2 regions of the Pseudogracilibacillus sp. ICA-222130 genome follow, and region 2 is predicted to be linked to the other one. Evidence: a T-box and tRNA genes for the amino acid it is inferred to sense, from the RefSeq annotation. Region 2 holds a T-box; the other holds one or more tRNA genes.
The links. The T-box of region 2 lies ahead of WKT09_RS00170 (valine--tRNA ligase). A T-box ahead of a tRNA ligase gene usually reads a tRNA of that ligase, here a tRNA-Val.
Positions count from the first base shown of each region.

Region 1: it has a tRNA-Val gene. The T-box ahead of WKT09_RS00170 (valine--tRNA ligase) is inferred to sense a tRNA for this amino acid. The anticodon was not compared.

Region 1 is NZ_JBBKBG010000002.1:177,117-187,651, forward strand. It holds gene WKT09_RS02225 (nucleoside 2-deoxyribosyltransferase) at 1-80, shown strand, start outside; gene WKT09_RS02230 (3-hydroxyacyl-CoA dehydrogenase) at 304-1,197, shown strand; gene WKT09_RS02235 (hypothetical protein) at 1,241-1,717, opposite strand; gene WKT09_RS02240 (class D sortase) at 1,854-2,447, opposite strand; gene WKT09_RS02245 (glycerate kinase) at 2,845-3,969, shown strand; gene WKT09_RS02250 (DUF3243 family protein) at 4,118-4,423, opposite strand; gene WKT09_RS02255 (GlsB/YeaQ/YmgE family stress response membrane protein) at 4,531-4,779, opposite strand; gene ku (non-homologous end joining protein Ku) at 4,944-5,786, opposite strand; gene WKT09_RS02265 (DNA ligase D) at 5,874-7,679, shown strand; gene WKT09_RS02270 (DUF378 domain-containing protein) at 7,915-8,202, opposite strand; tRNA gene WKT09_RS02275 (tRNA-Val) at 8,369-8,441, shown strand; gene WKT09_RS02280 (nucleotidyltransferase) at 8,954-10,081, shown strand; gene WKT09_RS02285 (hypothetical protein) at 10,071-10,514, shown strand; gene WKT09_RS02290 (SAVED domain-containing protein) at 10,531-10,535, shown strand, end outside.
Region 2 is NZ_JBBKBG010000001.1:32,789-43,323, forward strand. It holds gene lon (endopeptidase La) at 1-10, shown strand, start outside; gene yihA (ribosome biogenesis GTP-binding protein YihA/YsxC) at 7-597, shown strand; gene WKT09_RS00150 (RsiV family protein) at 654-1,277, opposite strand; gene WKT09_RS00155 (LiaI-LiaF-like domain-containing protein) at 1,966-2,448, opposite strand; gene WKT09_RS00160 (LysM peptidoglycan-binding domain-containing protein) at 2,547-3,458, shown strand; gene WKT09_RS00165 (hypothetical protein) at 3,455-3,643, opposite strand; T-box leader at 3,755-3,978, shown strand; gene WKT09_RS00170 (valine--tRNA ligase) at 4,024-6,672, shown strand; gene WKT09_RS00175 (ATP-grasp domain-containing protein) at 6,740-7,618, opposite strand; gene WKT09_RS00180 (bifunctional folylpolyglutamate synthase/dihydrofolate synthase) at 7,693-8,952, shown strand; gene WKT09_RS00185 (ATP-grasp domain-containing protein) at 9,071-9,970, opposite strand; gene WKT09_RS00190 (hypothetical protein) at 10,150-10,535, shown strand, end outside.

The sequences.
Region 1 (10,535 bases), on a different contig from region 2:
AGTCCTTAGACGAAATTCGAGCATATGACTTTGAGCTAGCACCAGCAAAACCTTATATGAAAAAAATTAAAGATGTGTAAGATGATTCGTTTTATTGGGACGGTACCATTTAAAAGTAGATGATTCCTATATTAATGTAGGGATCATCTTTTTTTATCCTCTTTTTCTCATTTCACTAAAAAGGGACTAGTTCTTTGCATCTATATTTTAAAAGGTGTACATTAGTAATAGGAAGGCAATAATAAAAACATATTACGATGGATAAAAATAAGCTTGCTTTTATCCAAGAAAGGATGTTTTGTAATGGAAATAAACAATATAATGGTTGCAGGTTCAGGCGTGTTAGGAAGTCAAATTGTATTTCAATCCGCAGTACATGGTTTTGGTGTACATGTGTATGACATTAACGAAGCGGCGATCGAAGCGGCAAAAGAACGATTAAATGTATTAAAGGAAAGATATAAAGCGGATCTTGGATTGACAGACGAAGTTCTAGACGAGGCTTATAATAGGATTGTTTTTTTCACTAGCATAGAAGAAGCAGTTGACAACGTACAATTAGTTATTGAAGCGGTACCAGAATTACTTGATATTAAACATGACTTTTATGCGGAATTATCTGAAAAGGCGAGCGACGATGTTATTTTCGCATCGAATTCATCAACTTTTATTCCGAGCCAAATTAAATCGTTTGTAAAAAATCCGGGAAGATATCTCCATTTACATTTTGCGAATGAAATTTGGAAATTTAACATTGCGGAGATTATGAAACATGAAGGCACAGAAGAGAAGGTTTTTGATCGTACCATTGAATTTGCGAAAGAAATAGGGATGATTCCGATACCAATATATAAAGAGCAACCAGGATATGTATTAAACTCCTTATTAGTGCCATTCCTAAACTCTGCAGAGTATCTGGTTGTAAACGGGATAGCAGATCCTCACACAATTGATAAAACTTGGATGATTTCAACAGGTGCCCCAAGTGGTCCGTTTGCGATTTTAGACATTATAGGAATTAATACACCTTATAATTTAGCAAAAACTAAGGCTGCTGCTGGAGATGAACAGGGAAAAAAGGTTGCTAAATATTTAAAAGAGAATTTCATTGATAAAAATAAATTAGGTGTACAAAGTGGGGAAGGGTTTTACACGTATCCAAATCCAGCGTATAAAGAGGAAGATTTCTTAAAATAAATAAAAACACTCTTAGAGGTCACTCTAAGGGTGTTTGTTTAGTTTAGCTTACTTTACCTTTATACATCATGCCGCCGTTCAGGTCGATAATTTTTAAGAAGTTTTTCTTTTTCATATAAATTGTTTTATATTGTTTATGTCCATTTTCATCTTTTATTAACATAATTCGTTTGTACGGATTATCTTCCACGACATCCATAGACAGTCCATTCATATCTACTTTACTTTCAATTATTTTTGTTTCTTCAAATTGATATGTTTCGGTTGTATCAGGCGTTTCTGTTACGGTTTCTTCTTTTGTGGAATCTTCGTCTATATCTGTTGTATCAACTTCTTTATCCACTTCAGCTTCTGACTCTACTGGAGTTTCTTCTGTTAATTTATCACCATCATCTTTTACATGCTCATCTTGGTTTGTTTGATTATGGTAGACGGTGATTTCATCCGCTTTTGTAGTTAAACCAAACCCAATTCCTAATACGAGAACTAGAACAACTATTAAACCAATCATTTTTTTCATTTTATCTCTCTCTCCCTTCGACTCATACTTATATATTAAAGGGAAAAAATGATAACAAAGCGAGAGGAAAATGAGAAAACGTTAAGAAATTCGCATAAAAAATATCTCCGACAAATTTTCTCGGAGATTAGACGTATTATTTATTTGATTTTTCTGTTACAGGATAAGAGTGCAAAATATATCTGTCTGGTGCATCTCCAATATAGGAGAATGGATAACAGGTAGAAACAGTTAATACTTCTTCATCACGACTTGGGTCGATTATTGTCGTATCATCTGCTGGTACGATGACTGTTTCACTATCGCGAATTGCATAGACGAATGTTCCATGCTCCATTTGGATATGGAATTCATCCCCATCTTCTAAATCACCAAAATTTCGAAAAACAGTATCACGGTGGCCCGAGAGTAAAATTTGTTTGTTCTCACCTGGAAACCCTGTACCTGAATAATGCCCGACACCTTGAGCTAATTCCTTTTCATCTGTTCCTTCAACAATTGGGATTTCACGATCTAGTTTCGGGATGTATAATACACCAATTGTATCTCCTTCACTGAATACACTATAATCGAAATCAATATTATCCTCAACAATATCAGTTGAAACAAATTCTTTCGCTTCGCTTAAACGTTGACCTTCATTATATTTGGAAGTGAAATATTCATAACCTCCATATGCTAATAATGCTAGTCCAGCGATAATTAATAAAACTGAAATTGTACGAGACATAGGCATTCCGTTCCTTTCTGAAAAGTCTTACTTTAATAATTACTTCTATCATACTATACACTTGGAAAAATTACATTATTTAATGGTATTCATACTTTTTATAGGTAATGCATATTTTTAACTTTGAAAATTAGAACGTTTATATAATTTATGTCAGCAGGATGATTTAGATTATATATGTACGATATATGAGGAAGATGATATGATTATGTCAAATGAAGGAGTGGTGGAAATTTTACACACCATGTCCAAAGAAAGTGAAGCGATTAACCAAATATAATCTAAGTTCATCGATTAAATATCTTGTATATGTATGTAAAGAAGAAACCGCAAGAAATCGAGTTAGTCGATGGAACGATTGCAGATCTTTCCGTAATTCATATAAAGGAGTAGCAAAATGAAAATAGTAATCGCGCCAGACAGTTATAAAGATAGTTTAGAGGCTACAAATGTTTCTGAAATAATTGCTCAAGCCATACATGATGTAGAACCGTCGATTAGAACCGTTTTAAAACCTATGGCAGATGGGGGCGAGGGAACATTAAATAGTTTATTTCATAGGGGGAATATGGAAAAAATTTATGTGTATGTCACAGGAGCACGTGGAGAAAAAATCAATACGTATTATGGAATATCTGATGATCATATTGCATTTATTGAAATGGCATTAATAGCTGGTTTGGAACAAATATCACTTTCAGAGAGGAATCCATATAACACAACTTCGTATGGTTTGGGAGAAGTAATGGAAGATGCCTATCGTCGTGGTTGTCGACAATTTGTTATCGGTATTGGTGGAAGTGCCACGAATGATGGTGGATTAGGAATGTTACAGGCATTAGGTATGAAAGCATTTAATAATATTGGAGAAGAGGTTTCCATTTTTGGGAAAGATATTTCAGACATTCATACTGTAGATGTAACCGCTTTAAACAAATGGCAAACAGAGGTGGAAATAAAAGTAGCATCAGATGTAAATAATCCGCTTTGTGGAAAACAAGGGGCAACATATGTGTATGGACCACAAAAAGGTTTACCCTCTTCTAATTTAGCGCAATTTGATCAAGCGATGGATCGATATGGAACTATTTTAGAGAATGCCTTTCAAAACAACTTAAAAAAACAAGAAGGAGCGGGGGCCGCAGGTGGAATAGGATTTGCTCTTTTATGTTTACATGCAAAGTTAAAATCGGGGGCTAAATTAATTGCTCAAATGATTGAATTAGAACAAGAGTTGGAAGATACAACATTCGTTATCACAGGAGAAGGAAAAACAGATGAACAGACATTGTATGGGAAAGCCCCGAGCTATGTAGCTACATTAGCAAAACAATATAATGTACCGACCGTCTTACTTTCAGGATCCATAAGTAAACATGAAAAATTATCAGATCAATTTGCAGGGTGTTTTTCCATTGTCAATGGACCGCTGAGTTTAGAAGAATGTATGAATCAAGCAGAAACATTGCTGTATGAACAAACGAAACAAATAATGTCATTGATTTTATCATTTTATAAATGAAAAGGAGTGAATACAGGTGGAAGGTATTGGTTTAATTTAATTGTATTTAAATTTAATCCCCTAGAAATAGTAATGATTTCTAGGGGATATAGTTTATCGTATCGTTTTAGGTTTTGAAGAAATCAATATTTTTCACATGAAAAATGATTTAAGATTTCTTAATCATTTCTAGAAGCATATGGGAAAGTGACTTTTGTTCTTCTTTGGATCCAGATTTCCATAACTCCATTAAGAGATGTTCCTCTCGATTACGAGGCTCTTCATGTTTAGCGAGATAATTTGCGACTAATTCCGTTGCTTTTGCAAGCTTGTCATCGCTTAATCCCATATTTTCCCCTAGTTCGATTTTTTCTAAGAGGTATTGTTTAAAACGATCAAAATTTTCTAGGATGGAATCCTTTTGTTCACTGTCCATCTCAGTTAATTCTTTTTGCACTTTATTTTGCATCTCCATGTCCAATCACTCCTTTTTAATTTCTATGTATAATTATGAGCTAATTGATGTAATATTAACCATGGTAAAAAAATACAAAAAATACTTTTACTCAAATAAAAAACAAATTACTTTCGTATACTACCCATAATGAGGCTTAGGATACCAATTACGATAATTGCCCCAATTAAGGTAGGAATGATAAAGAAACCACCTATTTCTGGTCCAAAGTTTCCCATCAATATAGAACCTAACCAACCACCAACTATACCAGCTATAATATTACCAATGATTCCACCTGGAACATCTTTACTTATAATTAATCCTGCTAACCAACCAAGAATACCACCGACAATAAGTGCCCATAAAGTTCCCATTTTACTCTTCCTCCTTTTTGATATGTTTCCCAATTGATACGTTGTTAATAATGAAAGCCACTCCACGTAATCTTAAGCTGAAAACTATAACATGTCGTGTTTCATGGTGTAAGGGTGAAACTTGAAAAAAGAACGCTTTGTTGCGCTCTAGTTTAAATTAATTGTTACGATGTAGTTTGTTTTTTAGTTGTAGATTTTCGTTTAGTATTCTTTGTCTTTGGATGATCCTTTTTCGCTCGATTCAATGATGCTTGTAAGGCATCCATCAAGTTAGACTCAAAACCTGGGCCGGGTTTGCCTTCTGCTGTAACGGTAGTTGTTTGCTTTTTGTTTTTCTTTTCTTCAATTAATTCAAGCAATGCCGTCCTATAATCGTCTGTATATTTTTCTGGATCAAACTTCGTCGTTAATTGCTCAATTAACATTTTAGCTGTATCCAATTCCTTTTTTACAGTGTCTACTTTAGCGGGTACATTTGGAACTTCCTTTACATCTCTTACTTCATCTGGATAATGAATCGTTTCAACTACTAAAGTATTCGCATACACACGAATTACAGCTAGTTGTTCTTTTGATCGGATCATCATTTTTGCAACGCCTATTTTTTTAGTATCTTTTAAAGCATTACGCAATAAACCATAAGCTTTACTTCCACCTTCGTTTGGCGATAAATAATAACTTTTTTCAAAATAAATAGGATCTATATCCGATAACTTTACAAAGTCAATAATTTCCACTGCTTTATCGGTTTGCTCTTTTTGTAATGCCTCTAATTCTTTTTCATCTAAAATAACAAATTTATCTTTAGCATATTCATACGCTTTAACAATATCTTCACTTTTAACTTCTTCCTCACAGTAAGGGCAAGTTTTTTCATATTTAATAGGTGTTTTACACTTCTTATGCAATTGTCTAAGTTTTATATCCTTATTTTCGGTTGCAGCGTGCATTTTTACAGGTATGTTTACAAGTCCAAAACTTATTGTCCCTTTCCACATTGTGTGCATGACTTGTCCTCCTTTTCTAATTATTTTGCTGATTTGTAAGTTTTTTATACAAAGAATGAGGCATGCTATGTAAAAGAGGTGATACATATGAACGTTATGAAACCAATAGCAATAGAGGAAATCCCTAAGGGCGATGATTGGTTGTATGAAGTAAAGTATGACGGATTTCGATGTGTGTTACATTGGGAAAGAGATGGAGTGAAAATTACAAACAGAAATAATAAAGATTTGTCTGGAAATTTTCCAGAGATCATCAACTATTGTCATAAAAATAAAGAGAAAATGAATGCATTTTTACCAGTGAAAATGGATGGCGAATTAGTTGTGTTAAACAATCCATTTCAAGCAAATTTTTCATGGATACAAAAACGAGGAAGGTTAAAAAATGAGGACTTGATTCGAAATAAATCGGAAGAACGACCCGTAACGTTTATGGCTTTTGACCTTTTACAGTATAAAGGGGAGTATTTGTACCATAAAAAATTATTGTATCGAAAACAATTACTAAAAGAATTATTTACAGCATCTTCTTTAAAAGTACGAATACAGTTCATTCACACATATGAAAATGGTAAAAATTTATGGAAAAAAGTCTATGATTATAAGGGAGAAGGATTGATTGCTAAAAGGAAAAATAGCGTGTATTTAGAAGGTAAAAAACATCGAGATTGGTATAAAATTAAAAATTGGCGAAAAGTCCAAGGCTTTTTAACTCATATGGATATGGTCAATGGTTATTTTCTAGTCAGTGTGTATGATGGGGGAGTCATCAAAACTATTGGAAAATGTAAACACGGTTTAAATGAGGAATCAATGAGTACATTGAAACAAATTTTTATAACAAAAGGTGATAAACAGGGGGACGGTTATTCACTATTACCGGCTATTTGTGTATCCATAAACACTTTAGACTTACATAAAGGCGAATTAAGGGAGCCATCATTTAAAGAACTCCTACCTAATACAAGACCAGAAGAATGTACCATCGAGCAATTACATCTTGATATGGCTATGATTCCACCTGGAATGGAAATAACTAATACGAACAAGGTGTTTTGGCCAGATAAAAAGTTGACGAAAGGGAATTTACTTACTTATATAAGAGAAGTTTCTCCTTATATGTTACCCTTCCTAAGGGGAAAAGCATTAACCGTCATTCGTTCTCCGGATGGTGTGTTAGGCGAAAGTTTCTTTCAAAAGAATCTTCCAAGTTACGCTCCTGAATTTATTAAACCTATAGAAGTAGATGGCGACAAATTAATTGTTTGTGATACATTAGACCATCTTGTTTGGTTCGCTAATCATGGGGCGATGGAATATCACATCCCTTTTCAAACGTTAGACAGTGAATATCCAAATGAAATTGTGTTTGATTTAGATCCACCGGATAGAGAAAGATTTGATTTAGCTATACGGGCTGCGTTAATAATTAAGCTTTTATTAGACCGCCTGAATTTAATATCATTCGTTAAAACATCGGGGAATAAAGGTTTGCAAGTCCATATACCGATCCCTGTACAGAGTATGACATACGAAGAGACTGCTCTGTTTACGCAAGCAATTGCATGGACTTTAGAAAATAATTATTCGGATTTATTTACAACCGAACGTTTAAAGAAAAATAGAAAAGGGCGTTTATATATTGACTATGTACAGCACGGGAAAAATAAAACATTGATTGCACCATATTCACCAAGGAAAACTGCAGATGCAACGGTTGCAACACCACTTTTTTGGCAAGAGATTAGAGAGGGTCTTGTTCCTGATCAATTTACAATTGAAAATGTAGTGGAACGAATTCATTTATTAGGATGTCCATTTGACAAATATTTTGAAGTTGGAGCGACTCAAGAAATGAATAAAGTATTAACAATGATACAATCTTCAACCTAATAAGGATGCTTCTATTATTTTCCATATGGATGATCAATCCAAGTCACCACAAAAAAACAGTAAACCATCAAGTAAAGGCTTACTGCCGAGGAATATTCTTTTTCAGGATAGAGGGAGACGATGACGTGCACTCCTTAAGTTAGAGCAAGATCTGAATTAAGGGGTGCTTTCTTTTGTATAAGTAAAATAATTCCGTGATCTAAAGAACGCCTCATCCTTCTCTGGTTAATCTATATCATTCCGATTTGTAAAATGATCGAAAATCATCCCCAAACTCTGTACCATAATTCGGTCTATTCGCTCTCATTTCATTATCGACCAAATCATTGTCCATGCCAATAAAGAATAAGGTTAATGCGTATAAGCCACTTAACCCAACTAATGCATAAATAATTCTAGATAAGATTGCTCCCTGTCCACCAAAGATAGATGCAACTAAATCGAATTGAAAAAAACCAATCAATCCCCAATTAATCGCACCTATTATCACTAAAATTAAGGCTAATATTTGTGACCAATTCATAAGCCAAAACCTCCTTTTTTATATTCTTTACAAAAGAGGTTTTATTATACTCGGATAATATTCGCGTTATGAATCAATAAAATGTGTAGAGATAATGTCGTTGATTATGTTATTTGTTGACAAAGCTGTATATATTGGCTATTATAATACATGTTCTTACATATTCGACTCCGTAGCTCAGCTGGGAGAGCGCTACCTTGACAGGGTAGAGGTCGTTGGTTCGAGCCCAATCGGAGTCATACATTTAAACGTTTGTCCTATATAGGACAAGCGTTTTTTGTGTTTATAATAAATAAAAATAATTTGTTTTTGTTGACCAAATGAGAATAACACATGTTTAAGTACGAATTAGCAGCGTATAAATTCGGTTGCTTCAATTTATTGTTTTGTTATGACTAGGATTACTAACTTTTAATATCGTGGTTAGCAACAGATTTAGCGTACGTAAGTTTAACTAATAGATGATAGCTATTGGTCACACTAAGAAATAAGTCTTAAAGCATTATCTGATGCAAAAGAAATTTGGGGAGTTAATGCATTATTACATAGCCATAACTTAATCGTGGCCTATACTTTTATCAATACCATTTAACACGGAATTATTATTTAAAACAAATGCAACACAATATATTGTGTTATTTATGTTAATGATGTCTATATATTGATTATTTACCTTGAACAGTACTGACCAAAAGGATATAATATGGTTATCTAATTAGGAACGAACATTCGGTTCCAGAGAGGAGATTTTATGAACGGAAAATTTTACGTATTAAACCAATTAGACGATTTACTTCAACGTGTGGGTGCAAAACTTCAAATTAGTAAAACACAACGAAAACTTGCCGAGGAAAGGTATCTAACAGTTGGAACCTGGCTTTCCAAAGGTGAAGAATTAGGTGGTGCAGAAATTGAAATCTATCCCCAAGGATCACTAAGTATCGGTACGACTGTTAAGCCACTTTCTAAGCAGGAGTACGATCTTGATTTAGTATGCCAAATTTATGAAACATGGCAAGGAAAAGACCCGATAAAACTTTTAGACTCCATCGAAAAACGCCTCAAAGAAAATAAGACATATAAAAATATGGTTGAAAGAAAAAAACGCTGTATTCGGCTAAACTATGCCAATGAGTTTCACGTGGATATATTACCGGCTCATCCAGCTAGTCAGACATCAAATACAAATATCAAAGTTCCTGACAGAAAAGTAAAAGACTGGAAGGATAGTAATCCAAAAGGATATTCAGCTTGGTTTAACAAACAATCCTATCAGTATGAATTACTACTCGAAAAACGGGCGGACATAAAACCGCTACCACATGATGAGAATATTGAAAGAAAACCACCTTTAAAGCGTGCGGTTCAATTAATTAAACGATATCGGGATGTCTATTTTGAAGATGAACTCGATTCTGCTCCGATTAGTATTGTCTTAACAACGTTGGCAGGACAATTATATAAAGGACAAGCATCTGTTTTTGAAGCAATTACTGCAATCTTGGCAGGCATTCTTTCGGTCCTTCCGACAGACGGAGAACGATTAACTGTGTTAAATCCAACAAACGAAAATGAAGATCTGAGTGAACGATGGGAGGATCATCCAGAATTGTATAAATCTTTTGTTTCGTTCATTCGTGATTTTAAGCAAAAGTGGAACCGATTAAACGAACTTCGAGGTATTCATGAAATTGCAGAGGAACTTAAAGTGATGTTCGGGGAAAATGTTATTAACGAAACTCTTGAGGAGCAAGCGGAGTATATGGAAAAGGCGAGAGAGACCAACACACTTGGCGTTGCTGGTGCTGGATTGTTAGTAGCAACGACAAAAGAAGTGAACGTAGTTGCAATGAGGAAGAACACATTTTATGGCGAATAAGAAGAATTTTTTTAATAAAAACCATATTCCTATTTCACAACAAATCATTGCTATGAATCTTGCTTTTCCTAAATTTAAGCAGGCGTGGAAGAAGAATAAGGTTGTTTGGACTGGCAAATTACAGCCCACGCCGCTAAGTAAGAGTTATCTTGTGGAAATAACTTATTCATTAGGTATGCTACAACCAAAAGTGCTTGTGCTTGATCCACCACTGGAAAATAGAGGAGAAGAGAAAATACCTCATGTATACCCAGGGAACAAATTATGCCTTTTTCGTCCTAAGAAGAAGGAATGGACGAAACAAATGGTTATAGCCGAAACAATTGTTCCTTGGACTACACTTTGGCTCTATTATTATGAAATGTGGCATGCGACTGGAAAATGGTTAGGCGGAGGGGAACACCCAATTATTAGAAAACGAAAAAAACTTTAGTTAGAGGGGCGTATCTATGTC
Region 2 (10,535 bases):
GAAACAATGAAGGTAAATAGTGCTGATATTGTCATTAGCGCAGTTTCGAGTAAACAGTATCCAAATCATTCTATACCAGAAATAGCATTAGCAGGAAGGTCAAATGTTGGTAAATCATCCTTTATTAATAAAATGATTCAACGAAAAAATCTCGTTCGTACATCGTCAAAACCTGGAAAAACTCGTACATTAAATTTTTATATTATTAATGATGCATTTCATTTTGTTGATGTTCCCGGATATGGCTATGCGAAAGTATCTAAAACAGAACAAGCAAAATGGGGACAAATGATGGAAGAATATTTCCAAACACGAGAACAGCTGAAATTAGTCGTATTGATCGTCGATATTCGCCATAAACCGACAGAAGAAGATGTTCAAATGTATAATTTTGCTTCGTATTTAGAACATCCTGTTCTAATTGTAGCGACGAAACTAGATAAAATTGCGAAGAATAAACGAGATCAACATATACGACAAGTGCGTAATGCATTTATCACAGAGTATAATGACCAACCATACGTCATGCCATTTTCAGCTGAAACGGGTGAAAATAAAGAAGAAATTTGGGCTGTGATGGAAAAGTATTTGAAATAAATAAAAAAGCTTGTGGCTATATTTATATGAAGCTACAAGCTTTTTTCTATCTTTAGCTACACAGTAGGTAGCAAACGCGCTAACGGTCCTTCTTCATTGATTATCTCTTCTAATTCAAATATGGAGATGGGAAAAACGGGTATCCCAACATAATGTGGGGTGAAAACAAGCGCTTGAAAAAAGAGAATGAGGCATTTGTCGGTTAAGTAAAAAGATTGTGTAGGAGAAATTTCTGTGAAAGTTTCATTGGTTGGAATATTTCTATCTGTTATTTGTTTCTGGATGATGGTGGATAAAATTTCTATGTAATTACTGTCAGGTTGAAATAAATCACTTAAAGTATATGTTTTGCCAGTTTCGGTATCGAAAGTTAAAGCTTCCATCATGGTTAGTCCGTTTGCAGCTTGAGGGGCGATGCTATAATTGGATAAAGTAATGCTTAATAAATGTCGTTCATTTAATTTTACTTCATATGTTCCAAGTGCTTCAGCAAATTCGCTTGTTTGTTGTTCGATAAATTGTCGCTCATATAAATGTTCCACCATCTGATAAATAGTCTCATTTATTTTTCTTTTTACTGGATCCGGTAAGTGAGTTACTCTTGGATAGTATAACCTTGTGTTTGGTTCGGCTTCTACTACCATCGTTTGAATGAAAATAGGAAAACTGATTGATTCCATACGTCACACTCCTTTTTTAATAACATATGCTCAAATAGAAGAAAGAGAACTTCTCAATAGTTCCAATCTATTATTTGTGATTATTCGGTATGTTTTTTATTGGCATATAATTTTACACGTATCATACATTATTAAAGACCGTTTCATGTGTATGACATGAGACGGCCATAATAGACCGGACCCGACAAAGAGGGGAAGGCAACATCAGAAATAATCCTTCAGCGCCTAACCAATGCATGTGGGGGATTATTTCTTTTTATTTTGATTGGCAACGATAAAAGCGACCAATGCACCAAAAGAAATCATTAATGATAGCGCACTATCAATTGTCATTGGTACACACCTCCTTACCATATGGCTCATGTAAGCTTAGGTAAATGAATGGTGTTACCAAACCCCTCATGCGAAGCTAGTCTATGCATAACGAACCTCTCTCTATGACTGATATAAGATGCATCTTTTTATATTTTATGTGAAAAATAATGGAAATATGAATAAGATCAACGGTTAAAACGTGTTCACCCAAAATAAGGTACATGGTAAAAAATGAAGGATAGACCGAAGAGTGATCATATGTGGGTATACTTCATGTAGCATAGAATAAATTTGGGGAGAAAATCATTCCAATAACGAATAAATAAGAACGAACAATAGAGGATTACGATCCTTCTATTGTTCGATTTCACCTTCATTTTTTAAATTTTAATAAATACAAACCGATGGCAATTAACGCAACTGGCCAAAAGGTTTCTAAAAATTCTACAACCCCATAAATCCATGTAAACCAAGAAGGTAAACTAACAGAAAAAATCATGAAAAAAGCAATGGTTAATAAAATAACGCCTGGAATAAATCCTTTTTTCGTTCGCCAAAATCGAATCATATATGCAAGCCCAAAAATGAGCGCGAAAATAGACCAATGATCAAACCAAAAATCATAATTTTCAATGCCATGAAAATGAATGCCTAATCCAGTAAGAATGAATCCAATAAATATATCATCCTCATTTTTTATCGTATATCCATGAATTAAATATGCAATGCCAACAATGAGTAAAAATGTTGGCCATGAATAGAAATTAGCAAATAATTGTAAATCGAGTTGACGAATTAAAAAATACGTTCCAAACCCAATTAATAAATAGGCAACAAATGCGTGTTGCTTGTTCATCATTGTAACATTCCTTTCCTTCCAAAACGGATCATTCATAAACTATATTTTACCACATACAATATAGAAAAGTCTTTTTAACAGGGGGAATGATTGTGATGGAGGAACACGAAGTAATGTATATCCCGATAGAAGAATATATTCATGTTTCCAACGATATGAAAATTGATGAAATGATGCAAATATCTTTGGAGCCAAATATTATCATGCAAATGAAACATGATTTCATTTTATTAAAAGGAGATTTAATTTTACAAGGAAACTATCGTTTGTTAGAAAATGAGGAACCATTTGACAGAAAAGAACCGCAAATGGAACAAGTACAGTTATTAGGTGAAAATAAAGCGATGTTTTTGCATGCATTCCCGATTGAAATTGCCATTGAAAAATCAAAAATTAAAAATTTAGATGATGTTTCTATGCAAATGGAAATGTTTGATTATACAATAAAAAATCCTGTTACCATTCATCTAACCGCCAATGTTAGGATTAATGGAATTGATCAAACCACTTCCGAAAAGGAACGAAAAGAAGATAAAAAAGAAACTGATATTATTTCGACACAACTTCATGATGAAGAAAAGGAACTAGATAAGGTAAAGCAAAGCAAAAATGAAGGCCAACAAGTAGAAGAAACAGTACAGTTACATGAAGCGGATGACATACGTATGGTAGAAGAGGAAGAAACACCTGTCACTATCGGTTTTTCATCGAATGAACAAGAATTAGATCATACAGAAGAGGAAGAAGCAATTGCAGAAGAAGCGGTTGAAGAAGAAACAACCAAAAGTCCTGTCTCGTTATTTCATATGTTATTTTCTAACGAAGATGAGACAGAACAGTATGAACATGTAAAAATGTATATTACGCAAGAAAATGATTATTTAGATAAAATTGCGGAAAGATATAATCTATCGGTTTATCAATTAATGAAAGATAATGATTTAACTGAAGATATCATTGAAGCAGGTCAAATTTTAAAAATAAAAACGAAGAAAAAGTCCTCTTAAAGCCATTGTACATAAAAAAGAATGAACAAAATAATAAGTAATGTTAAAATAATTAAATCGAGTGTTGTCGTCATAAACAGTGTACGAATTAACTGAAAAACGAGAATGGGCACGATTGCTTTTTCCAATATATTCACTATTTTACATAACCATGTTGGCAATTTATAACGATAAAATTTCCCCATATTGTTCACCTCTTGCCATACTATATGTATCATACACAAAAGATGGGACACAATTATTGTAAAAGTTGCAAAAATCATTGTAAAAGTTTAAAATAATAATAACTGTATAAGAGAAATGTAGTGCGAGGGAAGAGTATAAAACATGTTATATTGCCAGAGAAGAAAACAATTGCTGAGAGTTTTCTATATACATTTTTAGAAGGTCGCCCTTTAGACAGCTTTTCTGAAAATAGAGTAGGAAAAGAACGGTTCGTACACGTTACGTACATTTAGAGTGTACAAGGAAACTTGTAAACATAGGTGGTACCACGGAAATAATACTTTTCGTCCTATTTAGGATGGAAAGTTTTTTTATTGCAAAATTTAGGAGGCTATGAAAAATGAGTGAAAACAATCATGTAAATCTTCCACCAAAATATGATCATGTAGCTATCGAACGTGATCGTTATAGTTTTTGGTTAGAAGGGAAATTTTTTGAGGCGACAGGAGATACGAATAAAACCCCATTCTCAATCGTTATTCCTCCACCAAATGTTACTGGTAAATTACATTTAGGACATGCTTGGGATACGACGATGCAAGATACGATTTCGCGTATGAAACGAATGCAAGGGTATGATGTATTATGGTTACCTGGAATGGACCATGCTGGAATCGCAACACAGGCCGTTGTAGAAGCAAAATTAAAAGAGACAGAAGGGAAATCACGTTATGATTTAGGACGTGAAAAATTCGTTGACACGGTTTGGGAATGGAAAGAAGAATATGCAGACCATATCCGTGAACAATGGGGGAAACTAGGATTAGGACTGGATTATACACGTGAACGATTTACATTAGATGATGGTTTATCTGATGCAGTGCAAGAAGTGTTCGTTAATTTATACGAAAAAGGGTTAATTTACCGAGGAGAGTATATTATTAATTGGGACCCTGCAACGAAAACAGCATTATCTGATATTGAAGTGATCTATGAAGAAGTAAATGGTAAATTTTATCATATGCGTTATCCGATTAAAGATAGCGATGAAACCATTGAAATTGCAACAACTCGACCTGAAACAATGCTAGGAGATACTGCTGTTGCCGTACACCCTGAAGATGAACGTTACAAACATTTAATTGGCAAAAAAATAGTCCTTCCAATCGTCGGTCGTGAAATAGAAATTGTTGCGGATGATTATGTAGACATGGAATTTGGTTCTGGTGCAGTGAAAATTACACCAGCGCATGACCCAAACGACTTTGAAATTGGAAACCGTCATAATTTAGATCGTGTACTCGTTATGAATGAAGATGGAACGATGAATGAAAACGCGGGTCAATATGAAGGTTTAGATCGTTTTGAATGTAGAAAGCAAATTGTGAAAGATTTACAAGAAGCGGGTATATTATTCGACATAGAAGACCACGTACACCAAGTAGGTCATTCGGAGCGTAGTGGAGCAGTTGTAGAACCTTACTTATCTACACAGTGGTTTGTAAACATGCAACCATTAGCAGACCGAGCAGTGGAATTACAAAATACGAAAGAAAAAGTTAACTTTGTTCCGAATCGATTTGAAGGAACTTACTTACATTGGTTAGAAAACATTCGTGATTGGTGTATTTCACGTCAATTATGGTGGGGACATCGTATTCCGGCGTGGTACCATAAAGAAACAAAGGAAATATATGTAGGGAAAGAAGCACCAGCAGATATTGAAAATTGGGAGCAAGATTCGGATGTGTTAGATACTTGGTTCTCAAGTGCGTTATGGCCATTTTCAACAATGGGGTGGCCGGATGAAGAAAGTGAAGATTTCAAACGTTACTTCCCAACAGATGTGTTAGTAACTGGATATGATATTATTTTCTTCTGGGTTGCTCGTATGATTTTCCAAGGGTTAGAATTTACCGATGAAAAACCATTTAAAGATGTGTTAATTCACGGTTTAATTCGTGATGCGGAAGGACGTAAAATGAGTAAATCATTAGGAAATGGTGTAGATCCGATGGAAGTAATCGAAAAATATGGTGCAGATGCACTGCGCTATTTCTTATTAACAGGATCCACTCCAGGACAAGACTTACGTTTCCATTGGGAAAAAGTCGAATCGACTTGGAATTTTGCTAATAAAATTTGGAACGCCTCTCGTTTCGCGTTAATGAATATGGATGGATTGACTTATGAGGAAATCGACTTAACAGGAGAAATGTCCTTACCAGATAAGTGGATTTTAACGCGCCTAAATGAAACAATCGAGCATGTTACAATGAATACAGATAAATATGAGTTTGGGGAAGCTGGACGTTATTTATACAATTTCATTTGGGATGACTTTTGTGATTGGTATATTGAAATGGCAAAAATTTCTTTATATGGGGACGATGAAACGAAAAAAGCAACGACTCGTTCTGTTTTAGCACATGTATTAGACCAAACATTACGCATGTTACATCCTTATATGCCTTTTATTACAGAAGAAATTTGGCAACAATTGCCACATGAGGGAGCATCTATCACGGTTGCGACTTGGCCTACAGTAAATAACAAATTTCATGATGTAGAAGCATCCAACCAAATGGAACAAGTCATGGCAATCATTAAATCTGTTCGTAATATTCGAGCGGAAGTAGATACACCAATGTCACGACAAGTGAACATGATTTTAAAACCAACTTCTACAGAAGCGTTAGAACAATTGTCCGTAAACCGTTTATTTATAGAGCGTTTTTGTAATACGAGTGAACTTACGATTGATGAGGACGCAATTGTACCAGAGCAAGCTATGTCAGCAGTAGTAACGGGAGCAGAAATATTTTTACCATTAGAAGGATTAATTGATTTTGAGAAAGAAATCGCCCGTCTAGAAAAGGAACTAGAAAAATGGAATAAAGAAGTTGCTTTAGTAGAGAAAAAATTAAGTAATAAAGGGTTCGTTGAAAAGGCCCCAGCACAAGTGGTTGAAGCAGAAAAGAAAAAACAAATAGAATATGAAGAAAAACGCCGTATCGTTCAAGATCGTTTACACGAATTAAAGGCGTAAAAAAATAACCTAGAGTTAGATTTTAGTCATCTGACTCTAGGTTATTGATGTTTTTTCCGATGTACCGTTATTTTTCTACATGTTTTTTAATAAATTGTACGTATTTTTGTAGTAGATTAATATCCGTCGTTTCACTTAAAATTCTTGATCCGACTACATCTTCAATTTCATTAAAAATTAATTCGCCATTTTTTCCAATGAGAAAATCGATTCCAACTAGACCGAAATTAAATCTTTCGACAATTTTCATGATCATTTCTTCATTCCGTTTACTTAATTTGAAACGTTCAGCAGTACCACCAAGTTTGAAATTTGCACGAAAATCAGTGTCGTTTTTACGTAACACAGCGGCGATAATTTCTTTTCCGATAATAAAGACACGCACATCACGACCGAGTTGGACATTTGCACTTTGTATGACGAGTGCATGATTGGTACATTGTGCAATCGCTTCGTCCCAGTCTGTTTCGTTTTTTATGAAAAATACTTCTCTGCCACCTCGGCCATTCGTTTGTTTTAAAATAAAAGGAAAGGGAAGAGGCATCGTTTCTGGCAAAGCAGCCTTATGTATAAAATATGTCGGTACAATTGGGATTTGTAAAGCATTCATTTCCATATATGTTGTTGCTTTATCATTGCAAACCTTTGCTGTTTCATAGTTATTGAAAACGGGAATGTTCATTCGCTCAAAATATAATTGTAAAAATGGTTCAATTGTTCGTATGACGACGAAATCCGGCTTCATCATTTTTTTGTTTTGATATAGGATGGTTTGTTTGCCGTTCTCTGTCCCGATTATTAGTTCATGTCGCAATTTCAATTGTAAATCGATGGCCTCTTTTTTAGCTTCATCGATAAACCATTCAATATAACGCTTATTTTCATTCGCATCTTGTTCATTGTATATGATCCAACCAATCATTTTTTCACCTATCTTTTCATACATGCTTTTCCGTTTAATAGTTGCTATACTAATTTTAATGTAAAATATAAAATTTACAAGAAAATGTGGGGAAAAAGATGAAATCGATCAAGACAATAGAAACATTTTTCATAGAAAGAAAGAAATTTGGGATTAAACCAGGATTAGATCGAATGTACCGTTTACTAGAAGCATTTGATCGCCCAGAGAAAAAATTACGGGTCATCCATGTTGCTGGAACAAATGGGAAAGGGTCGACCGTTACTTTAATGCAAAATATATTAAGACTTGAAAATTATCGAGTCGGTGTTTTTTCATCGCCGAGTTTTACAGGGATAAGAGGACATATTATATGGAATGATCGACCAATACCAGAAACACATTTTGTTGCATTATTTGAAGCTTTAGAGAAAACGATTGAACAGTTAGATAGGGAAGGTAACCATCCAACTCCTTTTGAAATTTTAACAGCGATAGCATTCCGTTATTTTGTCGGACGAACAGATATCGTTATCATAGAAGCAGGGATGGGTGGAAGAGAAGACACGACGAATGTTGTAGAGCCTCTTTTGTCGATTATTACCACTGTTGCAATGGATCATATGCAATTTTTAGGTAATACAATTGAAAGTATAGCTTTTCATAAAGCTGGAATAATTAAACGAGGTCATCCTGTTGTGATTGGGAATATGAGCACAAAAGCAAGTGACGTCATAAAAGAGGAAGCAATGAAACAAGAAGCAGCATTATATACTTTTGGAAAAGATTATACACTGGAAGAAACAGATACGGAGATATGTATACAAATTGAAAATGAACGGATCAATATTGATCCATCCTTTACAGGTACCTATCATCTACAAAATTTTGCTGTAGCGTGTATGGGATTATATCTATTACAAAAGGATGGCATAAAGTTCCATAGAAAAACAGCTGAGGAAGCCATTCGAACCTTCCAACTTCAAGGACGTTTGGAATTGATTTCTAAAAATCCTGCTATTTTGTTGGACAGTGCTCATAATATGGCAGGGGTAGAAGCGCTCACCCATGCTATAAAGGAAAAATATCAAAAGAAAAAAATCCATTGTTTATTTGCTGGATTTAGAGATAAGGCCGTACATGAAATGATTGAATTTCTAGCAAATAATTGTGATGAAATGACCGTTACGTCGTTTGACCATGAAAGAGCAATGTCGATGGAGGAATTATATACATTGGAATTACAGGGTGTTCATTTTCTCTCGGATTGGCATCTTTATCTTGATACATTGAATAAAGATAAAGATTCAGAAATCTTATACATCATAACTGGATCCATGCATTTTATTATGCAAGTAAGAGATTATCTCTGTACATGAAGCACGAATAGGAAGAAATAGACTATTTTTCTATCAGCCTGCTTTTTATCGTGCTTCATTTTTTCAGGTTATACAAAAACTGGTGTTGGTGGAAAATAAAATCCATTGGCACCATTTTTTATGCATTTGTATTTTCTAATACTCGATGAATATGTTCGATTATTGCATGGGAGGCATCAATACCCGTGCAATCATATAGATTTCTGATATGTGCGTTAGAATTAACCTCACAAACAATCGGTTTCCCGTTTTTGCCGAATAGAAGGTCCACTCCAGAAAAATGAGCTCCGATTGCATTGGAAGCCTGAACAGCGACACGTTTTTCTTCTTCATTCGGTGTATATGCCATCATTTTTCCACCATTTGTTATATTAGCACGAAAATCATTTTCTGCTACACGTTTCATACTCGCAACCACTTCATTTCCGACTACTTGTAAACGTACATCTACTCCATAGCTCGTATTTATAAACTTTTGAAACATGAATGGCTTACCACCGATTTCCTTTTTCTTTTTATACAAAGTAGCTTCATCTTCAATTAAATATACTTGTTCTCCAAATGAACCAAATGTTTCTTTTATGATAAGCGGGAAGCCGAAAGTGTCCATGACGTATTCTATGTAAGAATGATCAAGTTGAATTGGTAATCCGTACGTTTTTGGTGCGACAATTGTTTCTGGAATCGGTATGTTTGCGAATTTTAAAGCTTGATAGGTTTTAATTTTGTCATCAGAAATTTCAATGGTTTCACTAGAATTAAATACCGGAATATGGAGGTATTCTAATTGTTTTGCTAGGTAAATATCTTTATCTGTAAAAATAACGTAATCAGGTCGTTGGACTTGCTTTCCATTTACAATTAAATTGTTTTCAATTAACGTCAAGATTTCGTCATTTCGATAAATAGTTGCTTTATCCCCAACTGTATTTGCTGCATGATGAAACATGTTTGCGAAATCAATAAATTTATCACTTTTTAAAAAACCATTATAAATAATCCAACATGAATAAGACATCTTTTACCAACTTTCTTTATATGTATCTAATAGAAGCGATTATAGTCTACTCATAAGTGTATCGGAATAACTTATTTTTACAAGTGGAAAACGATAAAATTTGTAGAAAACGAATCGACAAAATAAGGGGAAATATGCGTTCTAAAAGTATTATGATGAACATAAAGAAGGTGATAAAGTTGTTGGATAAAATGAAAGAAAAGATCGATAAGTTTTGGCATGCATTGGACAAGGTCTTTGTAACAAAGTTAATTATAACTGTATTTTTCAGTACGACCATTGGGATCTTTTTAGGGCTATTTATGCTGCAAGTAACTGGAGAAGAACAAGTAGAAACGATGACAGAAGATAATATCGTAAAAAAGCCAACAGCAATTGAAAATATTTCTTTTTATATCGTACAAGCTGGTCTGTTTGAAGAAAAATCAAATGCTGAATCCATACGTGACAAGCATGAGGAAACGTATATTTGGGAAGAGGATGGGAAATATTACCTCTTTATAGATATAAGTTTTAATAAGGAAACTTTAGAAAAAAAGTATCAAAACAATGAAACGGTGTTTAT